3 regions of the Nitrosospira multiformis ATCC 25196 genome follow, and region 2 is predicted to be linked to each of the others. Evidence: riboswitches for the same ligand, from Rfam matches in the RefSeq annotation. Region 2 holds a riboswitch; each other region holds the start of a gene.

Region 1 (4,051 bases), 960 kb from region 2:
CAAAAACCCCGCGAGAGCGGGGTTTTTGATCATGCAAGTTGTCTTGTTTGCAGGCTCTAGCGTTTCTGGCGCCTGGTTGCCGCGATTCCCAAAAGGCCAAGCCCGAGTAGTGCAAGCGTTGCCGGTTCTGGTATTTCATTGGAAGGTGGCCCGCCGTCAGTGCCGATCCAGACACTGTTGCCATAGCCCTGGACGTGGAGCGCGCTGACATATCCGCCATTACCCGCGTTGGGCGGTGCGGATACCGATACCGCGTTAAAAGAATCGGCAGTAATGCCCCCTCCCGTCAAGGTATATACGGACGTATGACCTTGCCCCAACTCTCCGGGATTGCGGGTGGGAAAATGAAATGCGAAATCAAAGTTGCCGCCGGTGCCATCGGCCTTGAACGCATCTGTTCCGTTCTGGATGGTCTGCGCGGCCACTCCGCTCACAAAGGTGATACCGCTCAATGGCGCCGAATCGACGTTGAAGTACCAGTCATTGACGTAAGCGCCAGCGGACAAATTATTAAAGACATTCATTGTCAGCGTCACCGACCCGGAGCTGTTGTGATCGTCGAAAGTCGCTGTCGCAAAAATTGCATTCGGATCTGTTGGCTGGGACGGCGCGGTGCCGGAAAACGCGCCGGCAGTAGTGAAATCGATTTGGAAAATTGCTGCCTGGGCACCTCCTGCCACAGACAGCAGTCCCAGTGCAGCAAACGCTCCCTTCAAATGACTCTTCATTATTTGTTCTCCTGATAAGTTTTTGTTGGATAGGTTCGAAACTTCGTTTTCGGCCTATCGGAGCTTCTTTAGCAATTTTCGTGCCTAAATTAAAACTCCAATAAAATCAGCCTTGTTTGCTTCGAGCTCTTCCATTCTGCAGTGATATGTAAAATTCTTCGACCAGGAGGAGTACTGTTTGACCCGGAGTGGCAGGAAGTTTGGTTTGCAAGAATTGCAAATTTCGAAATCTCCTCGGGGTTCGGGAGCGGCAGCATTTTTCACCTTTAAATAAAGCAACGAACAGAATGATTTTTGTGCAGTTGCTTCACCCATACCCCCTGGGGAGTTCAGATACGATAACGCTGCAATTTTTAATCTGTAAAAGGCAAATCTCGCGAAAGCGGGGGACGCAAAGTCATCGGTCTACCGGGCTCAAGGCCCCAGGACGGCAGGACTGCCAGATAATGCCATTTTCTTTCTTGTCGATTCTTTGGATGACGAGAAGCTATTAGAACGTGTTGAGTGGATCTCGATGCTCCGGCTCAGTACGTTTTTCGGCACCCGGCCTATCTAGGCGGTTCCGCCTCCCCAAGAGGAGGAACTACGTGAATATCAATCATAAAGCGCCTGCAACTGGCTCAAGAGAACCCGCTTCAGGCATTATTCAATCAAGCACTCGCAACTCGCAGCACATCTCCAAACCTTGGTATCCCCTTTGGAGCGGCATACTGGCAGTTTTGCTGGGATTGGGTCCGGTCATTTCCAGTGCAGAGCCTCCGGAGGGCAGGGGGCCTGGAATGAACAAGCCGCTTGGCTGGGCGAAGGGTCGCATCCTGGTCATGCCGCGTGCCGGCTTGCCGGAAAAGGAACTGGCCAAGGTTCTGGGCGAACATGGCGGCAAGGGCAGGAAGATCGGGCAGAGCGATCTGTACATCGTCGACTTGCCGGGTAATGCCTCTGAGAAGGCGGTGGCGGCAAGGCTTGCGCATCATCCGGCGCTCAAGTTTGCCGAGATCGACCAGGAAGTCGAACCCGCGCTCATACCGAACGATCCCTACTATGGCAGCGCCTGGCATTTGCCCAAGATTGGCGCTCCGTCCGCCTGGGACAGTTCCCTGGGCAGCGGCGTGACCATCGCCATCCTGGATTCAGGAGTTGACCCGAATCACCCTGATCTCTCACCCCAGCTTGTTCCAGGCTGGAATTTCTACGAAAACAATTCCAACACGTCGGATGTTTACGGGCATGGAACCAAGGTTGCAGGGTCAGCGGCAGCCATGGCAAACAATGCCCAAGGCGTTGCCGGCGTGGCGGCGTTGGCTAAAATAATGCCTGTCCGCGTGAGCGGGAGTACTGGATATGCCACCTGGAGTGCGATTTCCCAAGGGCTTATCTATGCGGCAGACCGCGGCGTTCGCGTCGCCAATGCCAGCTTCCTCGGACTGACCGACAGTGCGAGCACCCGGAGCGCGGCGCAATACATGAAGGATAAAGGTGGCCTGGTGATCGTGAGTGGCGGAAATACGGGAGTGCTCCAGAATTATGCAGTAACGACATCGATGGTAGCTGTAGCCGCTACAGATGCGAACGACTTCAGAGCCAGTTGGTCGAGCTACGGAAACTACATCTCCCTTGCCGCGCCTGGAGCCGGAATTTGGACGACGACTATGGGGGGCGGCTATGGCGCGGCTTCCGGCACATCATTCTCAAGTCCGGTAACGGCCGGCGTGGTGGCGCTCATGATGGCGGCAAAGCCGACATTATCCAATACCCAGATCGAGAGTCTGCTGTTTTCAACTGCCGTGGATCTGGGCACAGCGGGGCGCGATCCCTATTATGGCTATGGACGGGTTGATGCTGCACGCGCGGTGCAGGCGGCGGCCTCGGCAGTGGTCGCCGGAGACACGCAGGCCCCGGCGGTTTCCATCACTTCCCCTGCTGGCGGATCAAGCGTAACAGGTCTGGTCGGCGTAAACGTGGCTGCGAGCGATAACGTCGGCGTGACCCGTGTCGAGTTGCGGGTCAACAATACCACAGTCGCAGTCGACACCACGGCGCCGTTCGCCTTCACCTGGGATTCGGCAGGCGTAGCCAACGGTATGGCGAACCTGACCGCTTATGCATTCGATGCGGCCGGCAACTCCAAGGCTTCGACCACCGTCTCGGTGAATGTGGCAAACGGAACGACAACGGTGGCCAGGGATACTACCGCGCCACAGGTGAAGATCGTAAATCCGGTCACAGGCAATGTTTCGGGAAGCAACGTGCCCATCAGCGTAAATGCAAGCGATGATAGCGGCGCTTCCGGAATTACCTATGCGCTCTACATCGACGGCGTGCTCAAGGCTACCGGAAAGGGAAGTACGCTGGGTTACAACTGGAATATACGTAATGTTGCCGCGGGTGCACATACTGTTCAGGTAGTCGCCAAGGATGCGGCGGGAAATAGCGCATCCTCATCCGTCAGCGTGACGGTAGTCAAGTAGCGGGAGGTGGAAGGTCGTTTTTTCGGGTTGGCAAAGCCGGGCCAAAAGGAAGGAAGCCCGGCTTTGTTTTGCTTCACGAGTGATGCTGTTGGCTTATCGACGCAAGCAGCTTATATCGAGGAGGGCTAACCTGACTTTGGGCGTCATCGGCGGGCTGCTTCATAAAGTGGCATGACGACCGGCAGCAGCGACTCGATCTGCTGCACACGGGTGGAATCAGCAGGGTGACTGCTCAGAAACTCGGGCAGTTGTCCTCCCGCATTGGCATTGATCATTTTTTGCCACAGTGTGACCCCGGCCCGGGGATTATAACCAGCACGAGCCGACAATTCGAGCCCGATGCGATCCGCTTCGGCTTCGTCCGTGCGACTGAAGTGGGTGGCGATGAACGCCTGATATCCGATGCCGGCGATCTGAGCGGTAGTCTGGCTGAGACCGAACACTGCGGTTCCCACTCCCAGTGCCGTTTGCGCCGCAATAGCCTGCGACACCTGCTCGCGCGAGTGCTCGCGCAGGGCGTGGGCAATTTCATGCCCCATCACCACAGCGATTTCTTCATCTGTCAATTTGAGCTGATTGATCAGCCCGGAATAAAACATGATTTTTCCGCCAGGCATGCAAAAAGCATTAAGCTCATCGCTGTCGATTACATTGACTTCCCAGTTCCACGCGGGAGCGTCCTTTCGAAATATGCCCGTTTGCGGCTCGATGCGGCGAGCGATAGCACGCACTCGTTGCAGCAGTTTTTCATTCGTGTTCAGGGCGCCTTTTTGGGTCGCTTCCGTTTTCAGCTGACTATAGCCTTGTGCCGCCGTTTGCTCCAGCTGTTCCGAGGATATGAGCAAAAGCTGGGAA
Region 2 (4,051 bases):
CTGCATTCAGTTCGAAGATATACGAGACCATCAGTTCCCGCATAAAATTTTAGTGGCATCCGGTCCGGTTTCCATTTTCGCTATTCCTGCAAAAATGCGGATATAAATAGGACTGGCGCGCATTCCCGCCACAAATTCAAGCTCCACCTGGCCCGTAAAGGTGCTGGCGGATCATCGTTAATGGTGTCGGATCGCCGGCTACATGGGTGAGTTTGATCTCGATGCAGGCGGAAGCGGACGCTTCCGCCTGCATCGAGACTGGCAGGAATCCGCGGAACTCTTGCAGCAATTTATGCTGGGAAGGCTTTTCTGCGACGCACTACGGCGCCAACGAGGCCTAGCCCTGCCATCATCAGGGCATAGGTTTCCGGTTCCGGCACAGCCGTGATCATGATGGTGCTGTCCACCATGCTGTCCGGGTGCTGTATGTTCACATATGCCACATTGGGGTTGAATTTGTCGAAATAGAGGCCGGTCGGTTCAGCGCCCACTGTGGACATGGATGCCCAGCGCCCCAGCGACTCCGCAACACCATCGTGATTGGCATCCTGCGCGAACCAGATGTCCGCCCTGCCGCCAGGTTGATCCTCGATAACATAAATATTGCCGGCGGCGTCGATGGCCAGGTTGTCCGGACTGGCGAGCGCGGTGCCCACGGCGGTGCCGTTCGCCTGATCGAGCGTGTCGCGGCTGACGAAGAGCTGCGCGTTGTTGGCATCCAGGTTGATCGAGTACACCTCGTTCGTGGTCGTGGTGGCAACGAAAAGGATCTGGTCACCATTGGCAAGCGTCTTGATTTCGATATCCTCGGGGCGCTGATACTCTGTTGCGTTCACCATGTCAGCGGTCGCTCGGCCATCGATTGTGCCGTCCGCATTCAGAGCTGAAATGCCCGGGAGGGCGCCGCCTGTGGCATCGGTAATGGGAGTCCATGTTACGGAACCTACTGCGTTGGCATTGCCGCCGCCATTGACCGCCACGGCGAAGGTCTGGCCTGCTGCAAAGTAGTCGCCTCCGTTACTGGCGGTCGGGTTGGCCGACACGTACTTGTAGATACTGCCGCCATTCAGTTCATCGACGAAATACAGGTTGTTGTTCTTGTCGAACGCGAGACCCTCGTGAGATACGCGGGGCAGGATAGAACGGAATACGAAGTTCGCGTCCCCGGTTCCGGTGGCAGACACGGGATTGGTCAACTCGAACAGGCGTCCTTTGGTACTGCCGGTGCCCCAGGATTCTTCGGCAGTGACATAGCTGCCCCAAGGTGTCCAGCGCGATGCATCGCCCGAGACGAAATCCTGTGTGCCGGGGTGAACGAGGGTTTTCGTGATGCCGCTTGCCAGATCGATCCGCTGCACACCTGCCATCGAAGTCTCGAACGGAGTGAACAAATAGCGCCCGGCATTCGGCCCGGTTTCGTTTGCGGTGATCATATCCCAGCTGCCGGAATTACCCTCACCAAGATCGAGTTGGGTCGTGCGGTCAGCGATCCGAATCTGGGAGAAATTGGGGGAAGCTAACCGGAAGGGGGCGTTTTCGGGGAGCGAGCCTGCTGCCACACTGTCTTTCAGCGGGGTAAAGCTACTGAAATGCGTGTTCGCCGCAATGGCTCCGGTCGTGCCGGTCGCCATCAAGAGCGCACCTGAAACAAGAGCGCCTATTTTTTTCTGCTTGAACATTGAAAACCTCCGGAAAATTGAGGAAAAGTCTGCTTTTTGATGTACTGGCAGTCCGGCTACCTGCGCGAGTTCCCTTCAATTGCGCAAATCCGGGACTTTCCGGCCCCGCCTCGCGACGGGTGTGGCTTTTACGGTACGGCAGAAATATAGCTTTCCCTTATGACAGAACCCTCAGTGTTCGGGCGCGTCCTTGTAGTCCCTTCGGCTCCATCCGGCGTAACGCGATCGCTTTCGCTAGTCATCGCCCATCCTGTTTCTCGTGTCCTTTCTTTAGGGCTGCCCTCTTCCTCCGGATTATTTCATTTCTCATTTCATTAAATTGCTCCCGCACTTCATGTTCGATAAACACCTTTCCCACTACCGCAGGAATCCAGACTTTCGGGATAGCCTCCGTACGATGGACCACGCGAGTCCCCCCGGTCTCATCAGTCAGGTAAGTAGTACCGTCCAATTTGTGCATGTTGCCGCTGACCAGATGCGTCAATATCTTATGGTAAGGGATCAATCTTACTTCCCGTATTGACTCGAACGGATAGCGGATGGGGCCGTAAGTGGCAGTGCCGTTTTGGAAAATAGTAAACTTATCTTCAGAAATACTGACAACCTTGCTCTCCTTCAAGTTGGAGACAAAATCAGCCATACGGTCGAAGTCGGTGAGCACGTCCCAGACCTCCCGCGGGTTTGCTGACACAGCAAAATTAAGATCAATAATAATATTTTCTCCGGCCATGCTGACCTGAACCTCAATGTCCCTACCCTGGGGTGAGTCTGCTGACGATCCTGCCATAAATGGCATTGACCACAGAAATAGCAAGAAGGAAGCGTTTCTCATCGGTAGTACAAGAGAGGGCATTACCTGTTTTGGAGTATGTTCGCTTGTATCGAAGGCGGCCTAGCCAATTTATTCCAAACGGGCAGGTAAAACAAACACTACGCGGCTATTCGCGAGGATAATCCTCCCGAGGAAATAAGTAATGTAGAGGAAACCGATCCTCCGCTCGCCCCACAAAATGCAATGGTGGCGCCCTCTCTTTCTACCGGCACCTTAACATTTCATGATGAACTGCGATTAACTGATGATCAAGCCATATTAGGTGCAGTGACGGAAGTTTTAGAACCTCCCGGACCCGGTCTGACCGGGAGTTCCCCTATTGCGACCGATGTGTCCCTACCTGCAATCGTGCTGATCGTTGGCCTGCCCGGTCCCTCACGCGTGAAGATTCACAGTCGCTAAATGCAGATTACTCGCGATGGCCTGAATCCCGCGCCGGATTTACCCATGATAAGTAGGTCATCATGGGTAAAAATAGCAAAAGGGGAGAAGCAGTTTTCTTTGTGATCGCGGGAAAAATTATCCAGCTCAAAAATCAGGGCGATTCAACAGATGCTTACAATCTAAACCTAGGCCAAGTGTTCAAACAGTCGCGCGACCGCCTCAGCACCTGGATCAGCGTGACCGACCAAATGCCTGGCATTGACATAGGAAGCGCGACCCGCATTCGCCTTGCTCATGTGGGCAGTGCGATCGGCGCCCGCACGCGCGGCTTTCGCCGCCTCGGACAGGCTCTCTTCCAGGACATCAAGGGCCGGCGCAAGGGCATCGACCATGGTGCGGTCACCCGGGCGAGCCCCGCCGATTTCCTGCATTCTCCGCAACCCGGCCTGCAACGCTTCGCGCATTGGCGAGCCGCTTGAGGCGGCGTCGCCCGCAGCGGCGAAGAAGATCGCGAGGAGCACACCGCACGAGCCTCCCATGGTTTGGGAAAGCTCCAAGCCAATGGCTCGATAGAGCTGGGTATGGTCGGCAAGCGGCAATCGGTCCACGGCGCTGATCAGGGCACGTGCCGCCCCGGCTAGCGTGCTGCCGGTGTCGCCATCGCCTGACTTCGCGTCGAGCGCGTTAAGGTCGTTCTCGGCGGCGATCAGAACCTCGCAGCACCTGATCAGGAACTCCCTGGTCGGCCTGTGCATCGAGGGCATCGGAACGACTGGCGTCAGGCCGTCCGGAAGCGCCTGAATCGCGACCTGACCCAACCGGGAGACCCCGGGCCATGCTGCCAGCGGCGTGTGCTGCTTGAGAAGGGCGATCTCTGCATCGTCGGCAGGATAGGCTGAAATCGAGAAGCCATGCATATCGAGAGATGTCATCATGGCCGCCGGCCCGATGACGTGGGTTATCTGCTCGCCAATCGCTGACCGCCGGATTTCGTTGAGGATGATCGACATCTCGATGACCGACGTGCCGCCGAGATTGTTGACCATAACGACATGCGGCTTTTCTTCCATTGCAGCTGACAGGCGCTCGACCATGGCAGCGACAGCTCCGGTCGCGTCCTTGAATTCGACCTGCTCAACCCCGGCTTCACCGTGGA
Region 3 (4,051 bases), 160 kb from region 2:
GCAGTGCTCGCTTCTGCCGCGATACCGTTATATGAACTCACGGTAAAGCGTGAAAAAGAACAGGAACTGCGGGTGGGATTACGCCAGATCCGCGAAGCGCTGGACGCATACAAGGGCGCGGTGAACGAAGGGAGGATTGTTCGGCAAGCCGATGAATCGGAGTATCCGCGCAAGCTGGAAGATCTGGTGAATGGCGTGCCGGATATCAAGCATCCCACCAAGCGTAAAATATATTTCCTGCGGCGACTGCCGAGAGACCCGATGTCGGATGACCCTGCATTGCCTGCTGCGGACACCTGGGGCAAGCGTTCCTATGAGAGCTCACCGGATAACCCGCAGGAGGGGAATGATGTTTTCGATGTATATTCCCGTTCACCGCGGATCGGCTTGAACGGCATTGCCTACGATAAATGGTGATCAGGATGTGCGAAACTGAATCCGGATTTACTTCCGGGAGTATGCAACATGGCTCGTACCCCTCCGGCTTTACCCTGGTCGAGTTGCTGGTTGTCATGGCCATCATTGCCGTTCTTCTTACCATTGCCGCCCCGCGGTACTTCAACTCCGTGGAAAGATCGAAGGAAGCAGTATTGCGCCAGGACCTGAATGTCATGCGGGATGCCATCGACAAGTTTTACGGCGATACCGGGAGTTATCCCCGCGATCTGGCAGAACTGGTCGAGAAGCGGTACTTGCGCGCCATTCCGGTTGATCCCTTGACCGAAAGTTCCGAAACCTGGGTCACCCTCCCTCCCCCTGATTCAGCCGAAGGTCTCTACGATGTGCGCAGCGGCGCGGAGGAAGAGTCAAAGGATGGAACCTCTTACGCGGCCTGGTAGCGGTGTGATTGGGCGGCAAGAAATACCGCGCCATATAGGTGTAGGAGGCGTGGGAGACGTAGGAGGCGCAGGACAAAAGGGTTTTACCTATATCTGGATCCTGTTTGTGGTGGCGCTGACCAGCGTTGCGTTGGCAGGCGTCGTGCAGGTATGGCGTACCGAGGTACGGCGGGAAAAAGAAAAAGAACTGATGTTTGTCGGAGAACAGTTCAGGCAGGCGATCGGCTCTTATTACGAAAATTCACCCGGCATGCCGAAGCGTTATCCCGATTCATTGGAAAAATTGCTCCTGGATAAGCGTTTTTCCACCATCAAACGGCATCTCCGGAAAATATTTTTCGACCCCATGACTGCCTCAAGCGAGTGGGGTCTGGTCACACAGCCGAATGCCGGAATAATCGGCGTGTACAGCCTTTCAAAAGAGCCTCCGCTCAAGCGCGCCAATTTTCCGGAACGCTATGCGGATTTTGCGGAAGCGAAGGATTATCGCGACTGGAAGTTCGTCTACTTCCCCGGAGACTCCGCCAGTCTGCCCCAAGCGCAAGCTGTGCCGGCCGATTCGCCCGCTACTCCACCACAATCTTCCTCTGAATGGCGACCAGGAGATCTTCGGCTGCAGCCGGAAGCTTCCGGTTCCCAGCCAAAAGCGGAATCGGAAAACGGTATCCCGCCACCATCCTCGCCTTTCTCGCTCTCCCCCAGCCCTTCCGATCAAGAGGATGGGAGGTCCTCGCAACCCGATTCATCCCCACAATCCGGCTCCTTCCCGCAGAGCGTTCAATATTAGAACTTCAGAAGTTCGGAACTGGAAGTTTCCGGGGAGCCCGTCTCCATCTGTCTCTTCACAGTTGCATATTTCATGGAACCAGGGGAAGGCATCCCTGCATTTCCTCCTGTTGTCTGCGTGGTCCTTTCTACCTATATCGGATTCATGAATCTGACATCTGATCTTAATGATTCAGTCATATCCTGCCACGAAAATACGCACTCGCGCAAATCGAATAATATCGGGAAGACCGTTGCAGTCCGAGAACGATATGAATAATCAGGGCATAAGGAATGATGGGGGGAGAGTTTACGCTGACGGAGCGGGAGGCGGAATACCTGTTCCGGATTATCGATTCATCAATCAATATATTTCGGCGTCATCAGTTTTTCTTGTGGGCGCAGGGGGAACTGCAGGGCCTTCTGCCGCATGGCATGCTCATATGCCTGTTCGATGAAGGCAATGGGCAGGCTGTGAATATCGAAAGATTCAGTCGCACAGATATGGACGAAATCCGGTTTTCAGAACTTTGCCGTCCCGATGGGGGAATTGTATTTCGCGCCATGTCCGCATGGAGCGCGGGCAAAAACCAGCCGCTTCTGGTTTGTCCAAATAATTCGCATACGCCCACCTACAAGCGTTTTTCTAACGACCTCAAGCGTGAAAATCTCCAGCGTATCGCGGCGCACGGAATGTTCGACACCAATGGCCGAACCACCTGCTTCTTTACCTTTACCCAGATTTCCGCCGCATTGAGCGAGCGTCATGCTTATTTCCTCGAGCTGCTGATGCCGCACATGCATATGGCGCTGGTACGTATGCTGTTTCATGAACGCCATCATAAGCAGGGTGCCGTGGGGGAAAGAAGCAGAAAACTCATCACGGACCGCGAGACGGAAATTTTGCGCCATGTTCAGGCGGGAAAGAGCAATCATGAAATAGCCCAGTTACTTTACATCAGTCCGCTTACTGTCAAAAACCACATTCAGAAAATCCTGAAAAAGCTGGATGTCAATAATCGGGCTCACGCCGTGGCCAAGGCGATGGCGTTGAAGATCACGCTTTGAGTTTCCGGGGCAGATCCCCTCGACCCTGAGGCCGCGCCTTGGATTCTTCCCTCTATCCGCAGTGACTCCTACGAGGCGTCCTTGTACCCATGAAAAGCGTACGCGCCGCGAAGGGCGAATTTCCGCCCTGCAGACCAAAAGAATAGGCAGAAAGTACCACGAAAATACCGATTGTGTTTCACAGACGGTTCACGGCTGTCACATATAGTGACCCACGTCCGGTAACAGGTACAGTCGTTATAGCCGGTCAGGAACAAAGCCAAACCCGTTGCGAAGCGGGGACGGAAAGCTGCGGGTCTCCAAGCAAGCGGAGGTAGCCGGGTTGCTCCAGGACGGTTGATCAGATGAAGCCAGGCTTCAAGGATCAGTCAGCCGGATTTTTTTGGTGCAACCATTAATTACCTACGGAGTATCTCGCATGAAAATAAATTTCAGACTCAAGGCATTCGCTGTTGCTGCCATCGCGACTCTTTCCGGTCCGGCGCTTGCCGCCATGGATGGGGCGATGAGTGGAAACGGTGAGCTTCTGCTCAATATGCGTTATTACGGTGGCAGTTCCGCCACTTCCGGTGATGACGATATCTCTGGACTGTTCGATCTCGGCTTCAAAATGAACGATATGGTCGCTGCGAACGGACAGGCGGGCTTCAGCAAAAGCTGGGACCTGACGAGTGGGGCCTATGGCGCTTCATGGAATCAGCTGATGAATTTCGTCGGTCCTGCCAACGCACATCTTATCCGGTTCAATGTCATCGCGCTGGATACCACCGATCTGAATGATGCCGGTGGCCCGCGTTACCTGACGACGGCAAATGTGGACACATATCCCAAGCTGGGGAACACCAACCTCAAAGGCTTTGTGAATATGGATAAGTATATTGAAGCCAACAACAGCCGCGGTACGCACGCGACTGATGATAACGGCGCCAGCGTTGCCATGCCGACGGACCCTTCGAATACTTTCTTTGGCGCAATTAACGGGTTTGGCCAAGGTGATACCTGGTTGCAGAAGACGACCGCCGATACCACCCAGCCGTTGGGTACGGAACAGAATTTCTGGTTTCTCACCACGTCTTCCACTTCCGCCCTTGCCCAGGCCACCAAGACTCCTTTCGGAGTCGATCTGAATCACGATGGCAACATTGGCGAAGGCGAGTTCAGCAAATTCAAGTTGACCGAGAATGGTGTTCTTACCTTCACGAACCCATCCGTCTCTCCTATTCCCGAAGCGGATACCTGGGCCATGCTGCTGGCGGGGCTGAGCATGCTGGGCATGATCGTCCGCCGCCGCGCAGGCGTCTGAGATCCGCAATGAGCTGCTTACCCCCGGCCAGGGAGGCCGGGAAAGGCAGGCTTCAGCCTGAAATATCAATCTGAAA

The links. A riboswitch is a leader RNA that binds a small molecule or an ion and turns the genes downstream of it on or off. The one in region 2 is predicted to bind cyclic di-GMP.
Region 1: linked by a shared signal. The riboswitch ahead of NMUL_RS09890 (S8 family serine peptidase) and the one ahead of NMUL_RS14205 (alkaline phosphatase PhoX) in region 2 are both predicted to bind cyclic di-GMP.
Region 3: linked by a shared signal. The riboswitch ahead of NMUL_RS13445 (PEP-CTERM sorting domain-containing protein) and the one ahead of NMUL_RS14205 (alkaline phosphatase PhoX) in region 2 are both predicted to bind cyclic di-GMP.

What each region holds. Positions count from the first base shown of each region.
Region 1 is NC_007614.1:2,172,586-2,176,636, reverse strand. Features, by position in the region: gene NMUL_RS16385 (PEP-CTERM sorting domain-containing protein) at 57-728, opposite strand; cyclic di-GMP riboswitch class I at 1,085-1,172, shown strand; gene NMUL_RS09890 (S8 family serine peptidase) at 1,508-3,196, shown strand; gene NMUL_RS09885 (M48 family metallopeptidase) at 3,340-4,051, opposite strand, start outside.
Region 2 is NC_007614.1:3,128,780-3,132,830, reverse strand. Features, by position in the region: gene NMUL_RS14210 (hypothetical protein) at 1-53, shown strand, start outside; gene NMUL_RS14205 (alkaline phosphatase PhoX) at 291-1,679, opposite strand; cyclic di-GMP riboswitch class I at 1,723-1,815, opposite strand; gene NMUL_RS14200 (SRPBCC family protein) at 1,918-2,409, opposite strand; gene NMUL_RS14195 (dihydroxyacetone kinase subunit DhaK) at 3,081-4,051, opposite strand, start outside.
Region 3 is NC_007614.1:2,964,038-2,968,088, reverse strand. Features, by position in the region: gene NMUL_RS13465 (type II secretion system protein) at 1-417, shown strand, start outside; gene NMUL_RS13460 (type II secretion system protein) at 459-839, shown strand; gene NMUL_RS16095 (type II secretion system protein) at 814-1,626, shown strand; gene epsA (XrtB/PEP-CTERM-associated transcriptional regulator EpsA) at 1,899-2,672, shown strand; cyclic di-GMP riboswitch class I at 2,921-3,002, shown strand; gene NMUL_RS13445 (PEP-CTERM sorting domain-containing protein) at 3,091-3,975, shown strand.